4 regions of the Kitasatospora sp. NPDC051705 genome follow, and region 4 is predicted to be linked to each of the others. Evidence: riboswitches for the same ligand, from Rfam matches in the RefSeq annotation. Region 4 holds a riboswitch; each other region holds the start of a gene.
The links. Region 4 has a riboswitch for cobalamin ahead of ACIA8Q_RS25880 (cobalamin biosynthesis protein). Riboswitches for the same ligand answer to the same signal wherever they lie in the genome.

Region 1 (3,198 bases), on a different contig from region 4:
CCGGGCCCGATGTTCCGGGACCCGATGCGTCCGACGCGCCGCCGCAGGTGGCCCCGACCGGCGCCCCCGGCCCGGTGGACGACCAGGCCGTCGAGCTGGCGCCGTACACCATCCCGCAGGTCCCCGCGATCGGCTGGGACCCGGCCCCCAGCCCCCGGCGCCGCTGGATCGCCCGCGGCGTGCTCGCCGCCGTCCTCGTCATCCAGGCCCTGCTCTCGCTGCGCCTGCTCGCCGCCGCGCACCCCGACGAGGCCGCCGCCATGGTGGCCGGCCGCCAGCAGCTCGACCACCTGCTGCACGGCACCCCCGTGACCACCCACCTGGCCGAGCGAATACCCGGCACGCCCCAGCTGTACCTGCCGTTGGCCGGCGCCGCCGCCGACGCCAACGGCATCTTCGGCGCCCGGGTGCTCAGCCTCTGCTTCGCCCTGCTCACCACGGTGCTGCTGTACTCGCTGACCCGCCGGCTCTTCAACGAGCGGGTGGCGATCTGCTCGATCGCCGGCTACGCGGTGGTGCAGTCGACCGTCGTCGTCGGCTTCTACGCCGCGCCCGAGGCGCTCGCCGTCCTGCTGGTCGCCCTGGCGGCCTGGGTCACGGTGTTCACCGCGCGCCGCCCGGTGGCCCTCGTCCTGCTCGCCGCGCCGGTCGCCGCCCTGGCCTGCGCCGTCGCGTACTCCGCGGTGTTCACGCTGCCCGCGCTGGTCGCGCTGGCGGCGGCCACCACCTGGCCGCGGCGACGGCTCGGCCCGGCCGCCCTGCGGTCCCTGCTGCTCGCCGCCGGCACGGTGGGCGCCCTGCTGCCGTTCGGACTGCTCGGCAAGGTCGCCGGGTGGTCCCCGGCCCACGGGCAGGGTTCCCGTCCGGGCGGCGAGATCCTGCTGAACACCGTCCAGTGGGGCGGCCTGTTCACCGTCCTCGCGGTGGCCGGCACGATCGCGTACGCCCGCCGCGAGCAGCTGCTCGAGTCGCCGGAGAACGACGGCGTCACCACCACCCGCGCCCAGCGCGCCCTGCTGGGCACCGCCCTGACCTGCACCGCCCTGCTGGTCCCGGCGGTCCACCTGGCGCTGGGCACCTCGGGGGCGCTGTTCCGGCACCTGGGCTTCGGGATGCTGCTCGCCGCCCCGCTCGCCGGGGTCGGCCTCACCCGGCTGGTCGGCGCGCACTTCCGCCACCCGCAGCTGGGCATCCTGGTCTGGGTCGCCCTGCTCGCGCTCGGTCTGGAGCAGTCAGCGCTGCGTTACCAGAACGGGCCCGACTCCGGCCGGCTGCTCGCCGTCCTGCGGGTGCACGCCACGCCGCAGGGCCACTACCTGACCGAGGTCGACGGGCTGCCCGAGTACTACCTCGGCGCCGTCAGCCGGCCCGAGCAGTGGACGTCGGCCCGCTCCGGGACGGACTACCGGGACGCGGCGGGTGTCGAGCATCACGGCGACGAGGGCAGCGCCGCCGCGATCAAGGACGGCTACTTCACCGTCGTGGTCCTGGACAGCACCGCCCCGGCCGCCACGGACCGCGTCCTGGCGACGGCGCTGGCGAGCGGCGGGCACTACCGGTTGATCGCCCAGTTCACCTCTCCGACGGGCGATTCGAGCACCTACAAGGTCTATCTGAAGCACTGAACGGCCGCCGGGCCCACCGTGGCCCACGACACGTCGGCCACAACATATGGTGCCGCCGCAGTCAGCCGCCACTAGATGTATGCTCACTCCTGCTGTCAAAGCAGGGGAACCCGGTGCGAGTCCGGGACTGCCCCGCAGCGGTGTGCGGGCGGCTCGACAAGCCGCGCCCGCGAGTCCGAGTACCTGCCGACGGCGTGCGCCACGGCCCTCCCGCAGAGGCCGCGCCAGCACGAGCAGTACCTTCCGGGCCTCGCGGGCGGGCCGGGGACGCCACCGTCGCGCGACGCACTCCTGCGTACGCGCCGTGCTCCCCTGCCCCGTTCGGCCCGGACCCGATCACCGCCGCCGATCGCCGCCAGGAGAGAGCGCCTTGACCACCGCTGCCTCAGCCACCCTGCCCACCCAGGGCTCCGGTTCCGCCCCCGCCGCCCCGACGGTCTCCGACCCCGGCGGCGCGCTGCTGCGGCTGCTCACCGACCGTAGTGTCGATCTCCCCCAGGTGGACCCCGGCCATGTCGCCGCCGCCGCGCTGCGCGGCCGCCACGCCGGCTCGGACTTCGCCGAGCTGCGCGGGCTGGCCGTGGACGCCGCCGCGTCGATGATCGCCGAGGACCCCCAGTACTCGAAGCTGGCCGCCCGCCTGCTCGCACTGGAGATCGTCGACGAGGCCGACAGCCAGGGCGCGACCTCGTTCGCCGCCTCGATCGCCGTCGGCCACGCCGAGGGCCTGATCGGCGACGCCACCGCCGCCTTCGTCGCCAAGCACGCCGCCGCGCTCGACGCGCTGATCGACCGACAGGGCGACGACCGCTTCGAGTACTTCGGCCTGCGCACCGTGCAGTCCCGCTACCTGCTGCGCCACCCGATCACCCGCAAGGTCGTCGAGACCCCGCAGCACTTCCTGCTCCGCGTCGCCTGTGGCCTGGCGGTCGGCGACACCGAGCAGTCCGTGCGCGAGGTGGCCGAGCTGTACCGCCTGATGAGCCGGCTGGAGTACCTGACCTCCTCGCCGACCCTGTTCAACTCCGGCACCCGCCACCCGCAGATGTCGAGCTGCTACCTGCTCGACTCGCCGCTGGACAACCTGGACTCGATCTACAGCCGCTACGCGCAGATCGCCCGCCTCTCCAAGCACGCCGGCGGCATCGGCCTGTCGTACTCGCGCATCCGCTCCCGCGGCAGCCTGATCCGCGGCACCAACGGCAAGTCCAACGGCATCGTCCCGTTCCTGCGCACCCTCGACTCCTCCGTCGCCGCGGTCAACCAGGGCGGCCGTCGCAAGGGCGCCGCCTGCGTCTACCTGGAGACCTGGCACGCCGACATCGAGGAGTTCCTCGAGCTGCGCGACAACACCGGCGAGGAGGCGCGCCGCACCCACAACCTCAACCTGGCGCACTGGATCCCGGACGAGTTCATGCGCCGCGTGAACGCCAACCAGGACTGGTCGCTGTTCTCCCCCGCCGACGTCCCCGAGCTGGTCGACCTGTGGGGCTCCGACTTCGACGAGGCCTACCGCAAGGCCGAGCAGGCCGGCAAGGCCGTGCGCACCATCCCCGCGCAGACCCTGTACGCC
Region 2 (3,198 bases), on a different contig from region 4:
GGTGAAGTCGAACTCGGCGGAGTGCTCCTGCGGCAGCGCGGCCACCCGCCGGGCGGCCTCGCGGGCGGGGAGCGCGTGCAGCTCGGCGCCGTCCAGCAGGACGGCCCCGGCGGCGGGCCGCAGCGCCCGGTAGACGCAGCGCAGCAGGGTCGACTTGCCGCTGCCGTTCGGCCCCACCAGACCGACCACCTGCCCGGCGGCGGCCTTCAGCACGACGTCGTGGACCAGCCGGGCACCGGCCAGGTCGACCGAGACCCGGTCGAGGGAGAGGTCCATCAGCGCCCCCCGAGGGCGTGGCCGCGGCGGCGCATCAGGAACAGGAAGCAGGGCACGCCGAGCACCGCGGTGCCGACCCCGACGGGCAGTTCGGCGGGCGCCAGCAGGGTCCGCGAGACGATGTCCACCCAGACCAGCAGTAGCGCACCCGCCACCGGCGCGACCAGCAGCACCCGGCGGTGGCCGGCCCCGACCAGCATCCGGGCCAGGTGCGGGACCATCAGCCCGACGAAGCCGATCGCCCCGCTGACCGCGACCACCGTGCCGGTGACGGCGGCGGTCACCACGAACAGCTCGCGGCGCAGCCGGTCCGGGTCCACGCCGAGCGAGGCGGCCGTCTCGTCACCCATGGCGAGCGCGTCCAGCCGGCCCGCGGAGCAGTGCAGGTGGACCAGGCCGGCGAGCACGGTGGCGGCGACGATCGGGACGGATCCCCAGGTGGCGCCGCCGAGGTTGCCGAGCAGCCACATCATGGCGTCCCGGGCGGCCTCGCCGCGGGCGGCGGCGAAGACCATCAGCGCGGTGGCGGCGGAGAAGCCGTAGGAGAGCGCGGTGCCGGTGAGCACCAGGCGCAGCGGGGTGAGTCCGTGGGCGGTCCGGGCGGCCAGGTAGACCAGCACCATGGCGAGCAGCGCGGTGCCGAAGGCGGAGGCCGAGATCGCCCACACCCCGAGCGAGGCGAAGGCGCCCAGCAGCAGGACGGCGTTGGCGCCGACGGCCGCGCCGGAGGAGATCCCGAGCACGAACGGATCGGCCAGCGCGTTGCGCACCAGAGCCTGCACGGCGACCCCGGTGGCGGCGAGCCCGGCGCCGACCACCGCGGCCAGCACGGTGCGCGGCAGCCGGATCTCCCAGACGATGGCGTACGCGGCGGCCTCGTCGGCCTCCAGTCGACCGCCCGTCAGCCCGGCGGCGAGCAGCCGCAGCACCCGGGCAGGGCCGAGGCCGGCGGCGCCCAGCGCGACCCCGCAGACCAGCGAGAGCAGCAGGGCGACGGCCAGGCCGAGGGCGAGGGGCGGGGCGGGTATCCGCCGGGCGGGCGGCGCGGCCGCGGCGCCGCTCACGTGCCGGCCCCGCCGGGCCGCACACGGGCGTGGGCCCGCGCGCACCTGTTGACGGTCCGTTCGCTGCGCTCGTTCACCGGGGTTGTGCGCCTTGCCTCGGGCCGCGGGCGCGCGGGGGCGGGCGCCGGGCGGGCGCGGGCCCGTGCGGCGCCGTCCCCTCGCAGTCCACGGCGAGTTGTCGGGAGGTCAGCGGCCGGGGGCGATCGGGCTGGCGCGGCCGTGCGGGCCGCGCTCACCGTTGCGGGTCAGCGCCGGACTCACACCGGACTTCCCCCTCGGACGCCCTGGCAGCATAACAGCCACTCAGGCTAGGCAACCCTTACCGGGGTGGGTCCCGGCCGGGTCGGCCGTGGACGCACGACCGCCCCCGTCCGGCGGTGCGGACGGGGGCGGTCGGGTGGCGACGCGTCAGGCTCAGGCCTGCTTGGTCTCCCAGAAGATCTTGTCGACCTCGGCGATCAGGTCCAGCAGGGCCTGGCCGGTGGCCGGGTCGGTGGACGCCTTGGCGGCCGAGGCGGCCTTCAGGGTGTCGTTGATCAGCGCGTGCAGCTGCGGGTACTTCTCGAAGTGCGGGGCCTTGAAGTAGTCGCTCCACAGCACCGAGATGTGGTGCTTGACGGCCTCGGCGCGCTGCTCCTTGATGATGACGGCGCGGGCGCGGAAGTGCGGGTCCTCGTTGGCCTGGTACTTCTCCTGGGTGGCCTTGACCGACTCGGCCTCGATCCGGGCCTGCGCCGGGTCGTACACGCCGCAGGGCAGGTCGCAGTGGGCGTGGGCGGTGGCGCGCGGTGCAAACAGACGAGAGAACATGGGAGTCCTTCCTTAGATCGTCTTCCCGCGCCCGAGATTACCCTTCCGCCCTGCGGGTTTCGCGATCGGGCGGTGGGCCTAGGGCAAAAGGCGGACCCGGAACCGGGGTAATCCGGACATCGAACGGGGTGACGATCCGTGCGGCAGACTGGGACCGTTCGGTCGGGAGGAGGAGTCGTGGCGCGGAGCGCGGAAGCCGGGGGCGGCGCCCGGGGCGGCGGCGCGCTGCCGTTCGGGCTGGTCGACGTGGCCGGGCCCTCGATGGTCCCGACCCTGCGCGAGGGCGACCAGCTGCTGGTGCGCTACGGCGCGCCGATCCGCCCGGGCGCGGTGGTGCTCTTCCGGCACCCCTTCCAGCAGGACCTGCTGGTGGTCAAGCGGGCCGCCGAGCGCCGCCCGGCGGGCTGGTGGCTGCTGTCCGACAACCGGCCGGTGGACAGCGACAGCCGCAGCTACGGCCCGGTGCCGGACGAGCTGGTGCTCGGCCGGGTGCTGCTGCGGTTGCGCCCGCGCCCGGCCTGGCTGGCGCCCGGCCGCCGGCTGGAGCGGCTGCTGCTCGGCGGCCGGCTGGCCGCCGTCCCGGGCCTGGCCCGCCGGCTGGGCCTCTGGGTGGAGGACGTCCACCCGCCGCAGCCGCGCTAGGGGGTGTTGCCCGGCGCCGCGGCCTCCGCCTCCTGGCGCTTGCGGGCCCGGTAGGCGGCGACGTTGGCGCGGGTCGCGCAGCGGTCCGAGCAGTAGCGGCGGGAGCGGTTGGTCGAGGTGTCCAGGTAGGCGTTGCGGCAGGGGGCGGCCTGGCAGATGCCGAGCCGGTCGGCGCCCAGCTCGGTCAGGTGCACGGCCAGGCCCATGCAGGCGACGGCGCTGAAGTGCGCGGTGGCGGTCGGCGAGTTGTCGGCGAGGTGCAGGTGCCAGCGGGGCCGGCCGGCGTCGTCCAGGTAGTCGTGCCCGGAGACCAGCGGGCTGACGGGGTACTCCATCAGCAGGCTGTTCAGCAGGTCGACGCCCCGGACCTCGTCGTTCTCGGCGGCGGCCTCGAAGACCCCGCGCA
Region 3 (3,198 bases), on a different contig from region 4:
GGTGAGCTCCTGACGGGACAGGCCGGCGGCACTGACCCCGTCCCCGGTGGACTCGGCGACCAGGCGGTTGTAGCCGGCGCCGTGGGGGAGGACGACGAGCGGGGCGCGCAGCCGGTGCATGGAGGCGTGGACCGCGCAGGACACCGCGAGGTCGAACTCGTACCGGACGGCCTCCTCCCACGGGATGACCGTGACGGCGGGTTGCTGGTCGGCCAGGTAGGGGCCGAGGCCCGCCGTGAACGCCGAGCCCGGGTTGACGGTGAGGTAGCACCGGACGCCGAGCTGCGGGCGGACGAGCAGGGTGAGCACGTCGAGCACCCGGGTGGCCGAGGTGAGCGTGCGGGCGACCGCGAGGACGCGGGCCCGGACGGGCCAGGTCTCCCAGCGGTCTTCGTCGGGCCAGGGCCGGGGCCGGCGCCGCAGGCGGTTCAGCACACGAAGATCGTACTCATCCGGCCCCGCTCCGGCGGGTCCGTCCGGGGCGGGTCAGCCGGTGGCAGCGGTGGGTTCGTGGTGGTCGGCGGCGGCGCAGGGGTCGAGGAGGGGGCGCAGGGCGTCGTCGACGAGCCGGTAGCGCACGACGCGTCCGTCGCGGTCGCCGGTGACCACGCCGGCGGTGCGGAGCAGTCGGAGGGCCTGGGAGACGGCGGGGTCGCGCATACCGGTGGCGACGGCGAGGTCGGTCACGGCGAGCGGGCCGGCGCGGTGCAGGGCGAGCAGGAGGGCGAGCCGGCCCGGGTCGGCGAGCAGGGAGAACCGCTCGGCCCAGGTGCGGACGTGCGCGGTGTCGCCGATGGCGGCGATGGCCTCGCAGACCCGGTGTCCGTCGATGGTGCGGTGGTCCGCGCGGTCGGCCGGTACGAGATGCATGCGGACATTCTCGCAGGCCGGGGCCTGTGATCCTGGACACCTGCGCAGGTGCGCAGCCTTGCATGGGTGGAGCCGGGCCCCCTACGGTGTTGCCCGCCGTGGTGCTCGGGAAGACCGGTGACGGACCCTCAGGGGTCCCAGTCCGGAGCGGCCCTCGCCACTGTGATCGGGGGGAGTCGTCCGTATCCACGACGCCACTGGGCGCTTCGCGCGTCTGGGAAGGCGGGTACGGGTGCCCCGTAAGCCAGGAGACCGGCCACGGCATCTCACGAAGTCTTTCCACGAGGTGCTGGAGCGTGATCCGCGTATGACCCTGCCCGAAACCGCCGCCCCCGGGGCGCCGGCGGCGCCGTCCGCACTGCCGACGTTCCGCTGGAAGCGCGAGGACACCGTCCGCACGGCCGGACTGATGGGCGTGATCCTGGCCATGCACGTGGTCGCGTTCGGGACGCTGTTCTTCCTGGTCGCGCCCCACAACTACGCGGTCGGCACCCAGGTCTTCGGGGTGGGCCTGGGCATCACCGCGTACACCCTCGGCATGCGGCACGCCTTCGACGCCGACCACATCGCGGTGATCGACAACACCACCCGCAAGCTGATGGCGGACGGCAAGCGCCCGGTGTCGGTGGGCTTCTGGTTCGCCCTCGGGCACTCCTCGATGGTGGTCATCATGGCCGCCCTGGTGGCGGGCGGCGCCCAGCTGGCCAACACCCTGATGGACGACGAGTCGACGACCCACCAGTGGCTGGGGATGGTCGGCACGACGGCCTCCGGCGCGTTCCTGTACCTGATCGGCGCGCTCAACCTGGCGGCGCTGGTGGGCATCCTCAAGGTGTTCCGGGCGATGCGGGCCGGGAAGTACGACGAGGCGCAGCTGGAGGAGCACCTGAACTCGCGCGGCTTCCTGGCGAGGGTGCTGAACCGGGCGACGCGGTCGATCACCCGGCCGGGGCAGATGTTCCCGGTGGGCATGGTGCTGGGCCTGGGCTTCGACACCGCGACCGAGGTCACCCTGATGGTGATGGCGGGCTCGGGCGCGGCGGCCGGGCTGCCCTGGTACGCGATCGTCTGCCTGCCGCTGCTCTTCGCGGCCGGGATGAGCCTGTTCGACACGCTGGACGGGACGTTCATGAACTTCGCGTACCAGTGGGCCTTCTCCAACCCGGTGCGCAAGGTGTACTACAACCTGACGATCACGGGGCTGTCGATCGCGGTGGCCTTCGTCATCGGCACGATCGAACTGGTCGGCGTGCTGCACGAGAAGCTCGACCTGACCGACCCGGTGAGCGGCTGGATCGCGGACATCTCGCTGGACAACGTCGGGTACGCGATCGCCGGGCTCTTCGTGGTGGTCTGGGCCGCGGCGATCGGCTACTGGAAGCTGGCCGGGGTCGAGAAGCGCTGGCAGCCGACCGGGCAGTGACAGCCCCGAACCGGTCGGCCCGGGGTGCGAGCCGGGGCGTGCGGGCAGCGGCGACGTGCCCCCTCGGGAGTGCTCGGCGGGCGGAACGGGGTGCGGCTTCGTAGGCTCGACGCATGTCTGATGCGTACGCGGGTCGGCGGGAGCGGGTGAGGGAGCACTGCAGTGCGGCCGGGGCCGATGCGGCGCTGATCACCCGGGCGGCGAACGTGCGGTATCTGACCGGCTGCGCGCCCTGCGGGGCGACGCTGCTGCTCACCAGGGACCGCGCACTGCTGGCGCTGCCGGACGACCTGCCGCCGGACGACACCGGGGAGCACCTGATCGCCCCGGACGTCACCCAGGTGCCGGTGCCGGCCGGGGCGGACACCGCCCTGGCGGCGGCCGAGGCCGCGGCGCGGCTCAGGCTGGCGGCGCTGGCGGTGGAGGAGCACGACCTGACCGTCAGCCGGCACCGGTCGGTGGCCGGCCTGTCCGGCGGTGCCCGGCTGGCCGACCTGGACCGGCTGGTGGAGCGGCTGCGGGTGGTCAAGGACGAGCACGAGATCGCCGACCTGCGGATCGCCGCCGAGATCGCCGACCAGGCGCTCGGCGAGCTCCTGGAGTCGATCCTGGTCGGGCGGACGGAGCGGCACCTGGCGATGGAGCTGGAACGCCGGATGATCGACCACGGTGCGGACCGGGCGGCCTTCCCGGTGTCCGTCGGCACCGGCAGCCACTCCGGGCAGCCCGCCCACCAGCCGACCGACCGCCGGGTGGAGGAGGGTGACTTCCTGACCGTGGTGATGGGCGCCCAGTACCGCGGCTACGGCATCTCGACCGCCCGGACCTTCGTGATCGGCGCCGCCCCCGCGCCCTGGCAGGTCGAGCTGCACCGGCTGGTGTTCCGCGCCCAGCGGGCCGCCCGG
Region 4 (3,198 bases):
CGGGTGCCGGGCAGCACCACCAGGTCGGCGTCGGCCAGCTCCTCCGGCCGGGTCGCCCAGCGCACCAGCACGCCCGGCTCCTGCGCGAGCGCGTCCACGTCGGTGAAGTTGGAGAGCCGGGGGAAGCGCACCACGGCCACCCGCAGCACGTCCGCGCCGAGCGGGCCGCGGCCGTCCACCCGGTCCACCACGGTCGACAGGTCCAGCGAGTCCTCGGCGTCCAGCCACAGGCCCGGCAGCATCGGCAGGGTGCCCAGCACCGGGCGGCCGGTCAGCCCGTGGAGCATCTCCAGCCCGGGGGCGAGCAGCCGGGCGTCGCCGCGGAACTTGTTGACGAACCAGCCGGCCACGTGCCGCTGGTCCTCCGCGGACAGCAACGCCAGCGTCCCGTACATGGCCGCGAAGACGCCGCCGCGGTCGATGTCGCCGACCACCACCACGGGCAGTCCGGCCGCGGTGGCCAGGCCCATGTTGGCGATGTCCCGGTCGCGCAGGTTGATCTCGGCGGGCGAGCCGGCGCCCTCGCAGACCACCACGTCGTAGCGGCGGCGCAGGTCCGCCAGGCACTCCAGGGCCCGCTCCAGCAGGACGGGCTTGCGCTCGCGGTAGTCCAGCGCACCGACCTCGGCGACCGGCCGGCCGAGCAGCACGACCTGGCTGCGGCCGTCGGCGCCGGGCTTGAGCAGCACCGGGTTCATGGCCGCCTCCGGCTCCACCCGGGCGGCCTGCGCCTGCATCGCCTGGGCCCGGCCGATCTCGGCGCCGTCGGCGGTGACGAAGGAGTTCAGCGACATGTTCTGCGCCTTGAACGGCGCCACCGCGACCCCGCGGCGGGCCAGCCAGCGGCAGATGCCCGCCGTCACCACGCTCTTGCCCGCGTCCGAGGTCGTCCCTGCGACCAGCAGCGCGTTGCTCATGCCCGTCCCTTTCCGCTTCTGCTTCCGCGGCCGGCCAGCAGTCGCAGTGCGACGTGCCCCGCCACGGTCGTACCCAGGGCCAGCGCGCCCACCCTCCGGGAGAGCACGCAGGCCCGCTCGATGTCGTCCACCGTGACCGGCCGCAGTTCGGCGCCCAGGACGGGTCGGTGCTCGACCCGCTCGCCGTACTGCAGGGTGCCGCCCAGCCGGACGCCGACCGCGCCCGCGAAGGCGGACTCGGCCTGGCCGGCGTTCGGGCTCGGGTGCGCCGAGCCGTCCCGGCGCCAGACCCGCCAGGCGGTGCGCGGCTGCGGCGCGGCGGCGACGGTCAGCAGGGCGGTCAGCCGGGCGCCCGGCCAGCCCGCCACGTCGTCCAGCCGGGCCGAGGCCCAGCCGAACCGGGCGTGGCGCGGCGAGCGGTGGCCGACCATGGCGTCCAGGGTGTTCACCGCGCGGAACGCCAGCAGCCCCGGCGTGCCCGCCAGCGCGCCCCAGACGAGCGCGTTGACGACGGCGTCGGCGGTGTTCTCGGCCACCGACTCGACCACCGCGCGGGCGATCTGCTGCTCGTCCAGCGCGCTCGGGTCGCGGCCGCACAGGTGCGGCAGCCGGGCCCGGGCCGCCGTCAGGTCGCCCGCGGCCAGCGAGCGGCCGATGGTGCGGGCCTCCCGGGTCAGCGAGGTGCCGCCGAGCACCGTCCAGGTCGCGGCGGCGGCCAGGGCCGCGCGGCCGAGCGGGCGCCGGCCCGCGGTGCGGTCCAGGGCCACCGCGGCGGCGGCCACGGTGCCCGCGCACAGGGCCGTGTAGCCGGCGCCGGTCGCCCGGTCGTCCCGCCAGAGCCGGCGCTCGAGCCTGGCCGCGGCGGAGCCGAAGACGGCCACCGGGTGGCCGCGGCGGGGGTCGGCGTAGCGGGCGTCGGCGGCGTAGCCCGCGAGGGCGCCCAGCGCGAACGCCGCCGCGCGGGTCAGCGGGCGCACGTCGGGTGCGGCGGGTTCGCGGGGGCGGCGGCCGGGTGCGGCGGGACCGGGGGGTGCGGCGGAAGGCAGCGTCGGGTCCGGCGGGGCGGGGCAGCCTGCATCGCGTGCGTGTCCTCACTCAGGGTCCGCGCCCTGGCTCGACGTAGCGGGGGCGAGAGTCTCCTGGCTTCCGGGTCGGACGCACCCCCGGGCCTTCCAGCGGCTTCTGACGGCGCGCCGTGGCAACCTGCCGAGCGTGCTCCCCGGTGACAGTGGCGGGACCGCGCCGGACTCGCACCGGCTTCCTCTGCATGCCTCCGTTTGGCCCCCGGATCCCATCACGCGGCCGAACCGGGAGTCAACCGAGGTCACGGAGGGGTTGGTCACACGGGACCGGGGGCCGCGGGGCGGCCGCGGGCTCCCGGCCGGGCGGCGGCGACGGGCGGCGGGGCCCGCGTCGGCACCTCCGTCGGTACCTCCGATCCGCCCGCCCGCAGGGGCATGACACCCTGTGCGATCGTCCAGCGGTCCGTAGGGACCTCCAGGGCCGCTTCGTGTGTTCGGCGGCTGGGGCCCGCCGCCACCCGCACCTACCGTTCGTTCCCATGCGACGCAGACAGCCCCCCGCCCTGCCCCCGGTGCCGTTCTCGCCGGGCGCCGCCCGAGCCCACCGGGCCGGCCTCGGCCTGACCCCCGACCAGGTCGTCGGCGGGATGGCCGCGCACGGCGTCCGCCTGCTGCCCACCCACGTCCTCGCCTGGGAGAGCGGCGAGCTGCGGCCGACCGAGGAGGAGTTCATCGCGCTGGCCCGCGCGCTCTGGTGCCCCGCCGTCCAGTTGATGGGCACCCGCCCCACCCGGCTGCGGGACTTCCGGGTCGCCCGCGAACTCCACCAGGACGCCGCCGCCCGCCGGATCGGGGTCGCCCTGCGCCGCTACCAGGACGCCGAGCTGACCGGCCGGTGGGACGGCGACGAGGCCCAGACCCACGCGCTCGCCCAGGTGCTCGGCCTGCGGCTGCGCGAGCTCGTCGACGTCACCGGCCGCCGCGAGGAGCTCGACCGGTGCCTGCGCCAGTGCGTGGACGGCCGGTGGCAGGCCCACGTCCGGGCCGTCGCCCGGATCGTGCCGGTCCACGAGGACGACCTGGCGGCCGTGCTGACGGCCCTCCAGCAGGAGAACCAGGTCTCCTCCCACTGGGGCAGCGGCAGCTGGGGCTCCCCGGCCGCCGCGGTGCCGGACCCGGTCCGCGAGCAGCCGTTGGCGGAGCGCTTCTGGGAGTTGCTCGGGCGGCGCCGGACCGACATCCCGGTCTGACGCCGCGGC

Region 1: linked by a shared signal. The riboswitch ahead of ACIA8Q_RS13875 (ribonucleoside-diphosphate reductase subunit alpha) and the one ahead of ACIA8Q_RS25880 (cobalamin biosynthesis protein) in region 4 are both predicted to bind cobalamin.
Region 2: linked by a shared signal. The riboswitch ahead of ACIA8Q_RS14020 (iron ABC transporter permease) and the one ahead of ACIA8Q_RS25880 (cobalamin biosynthesis protein) in region 4 are both predicted to bind cobalamin.
Region 3: linked by a shared signal. The riboswitch ahead of ACIA8Q_RS15205 (HoxN/HupN/NixA family nickel/cobalt transporter) and the one ahead of ACIA8Q_RS25880 (cobalamin biosynthesis protein) in region 4 are both predicted to bind cobalamin.

Annotation. Positions count from the first base shown of each region.
Region 1 is NZ_JBITCO010000008.1:225,206-228,403, reverse strand. Features, by position in the region: gene ACIA8Q_RS13880 (glycosyltransferase family 39 protein) at 48-1,625, shown strand; cobalamin riboswitch at 1,667-1,831, shown strand; gene ACIA8Q_RS13875 (ribonucleoside-diphosphate reductase subunit alpha) at 2,020-3,198, shown strand, end outside.
Region 2 is NZ_JBITCO010000008.1:259,737-262,934, forward strand. Features, by position in the region: gene ACIA8Q_RS14015 (ABC transporter ATP-binding protein) at 1-276, opposite strand, end outside; gene ACIA8Q_RS14020 (iron ABC transporter permease) at 276-1,340, opposite strand; cobalamin riboswitch at 1,517-1,656, opposite strand; gene sodN (superoxide dismutase, Ni) at 1,755-2,150, opposite strand; gene sodX (nickel-type superoxide dismutase maturation protease) at 2,412-2,792, shown strand; gene ACIA8Q_RS14035 (CGNR zinc finger domain-containing protein) at 2,789-3,198, opposite strand, start outside.
Region 3 is NZ_JBITCO010000009.1:252,355-255,552, reverse strand. Features, by position in the region: gene ACIA8Q_RS15215 (hypothetical protein) at 1-435, opposite strand, end outside; gene ACIA8Q_RS15210 (metalloregulator ArsR/SmtB family transcription factor) at 487-870, opposite strand; cobalamin riboswitch at 953-1,146, shown strand; gene ACIA8Q_RS15205 (HoxN/HupN/NixA family nickel/cobalt transporter) at 1,178-2,293, shown strand; gene ACIA8Q_RS15200 (aminopeptidase P family protein) at 2,407-3,198, shown strand, end outside.
Region 4 is NZ_JBITCO010000024.1:38,320-41,517, forward strand. Features, by position in the region: gene ACIA8Q_RS25875 (cobyric acid synthase) at 1-917, opposite strand, end outside; gene ACIA8Q_RS25880 (cobalamin biosynthesis protein) at 914-1,894, opposite strand; cobalamin riboswitch at 2,050-2,182, opposite strand; gene ACIA8Q_RS25885 (transcriptional regulator) at 2,479-3,189, shown strand.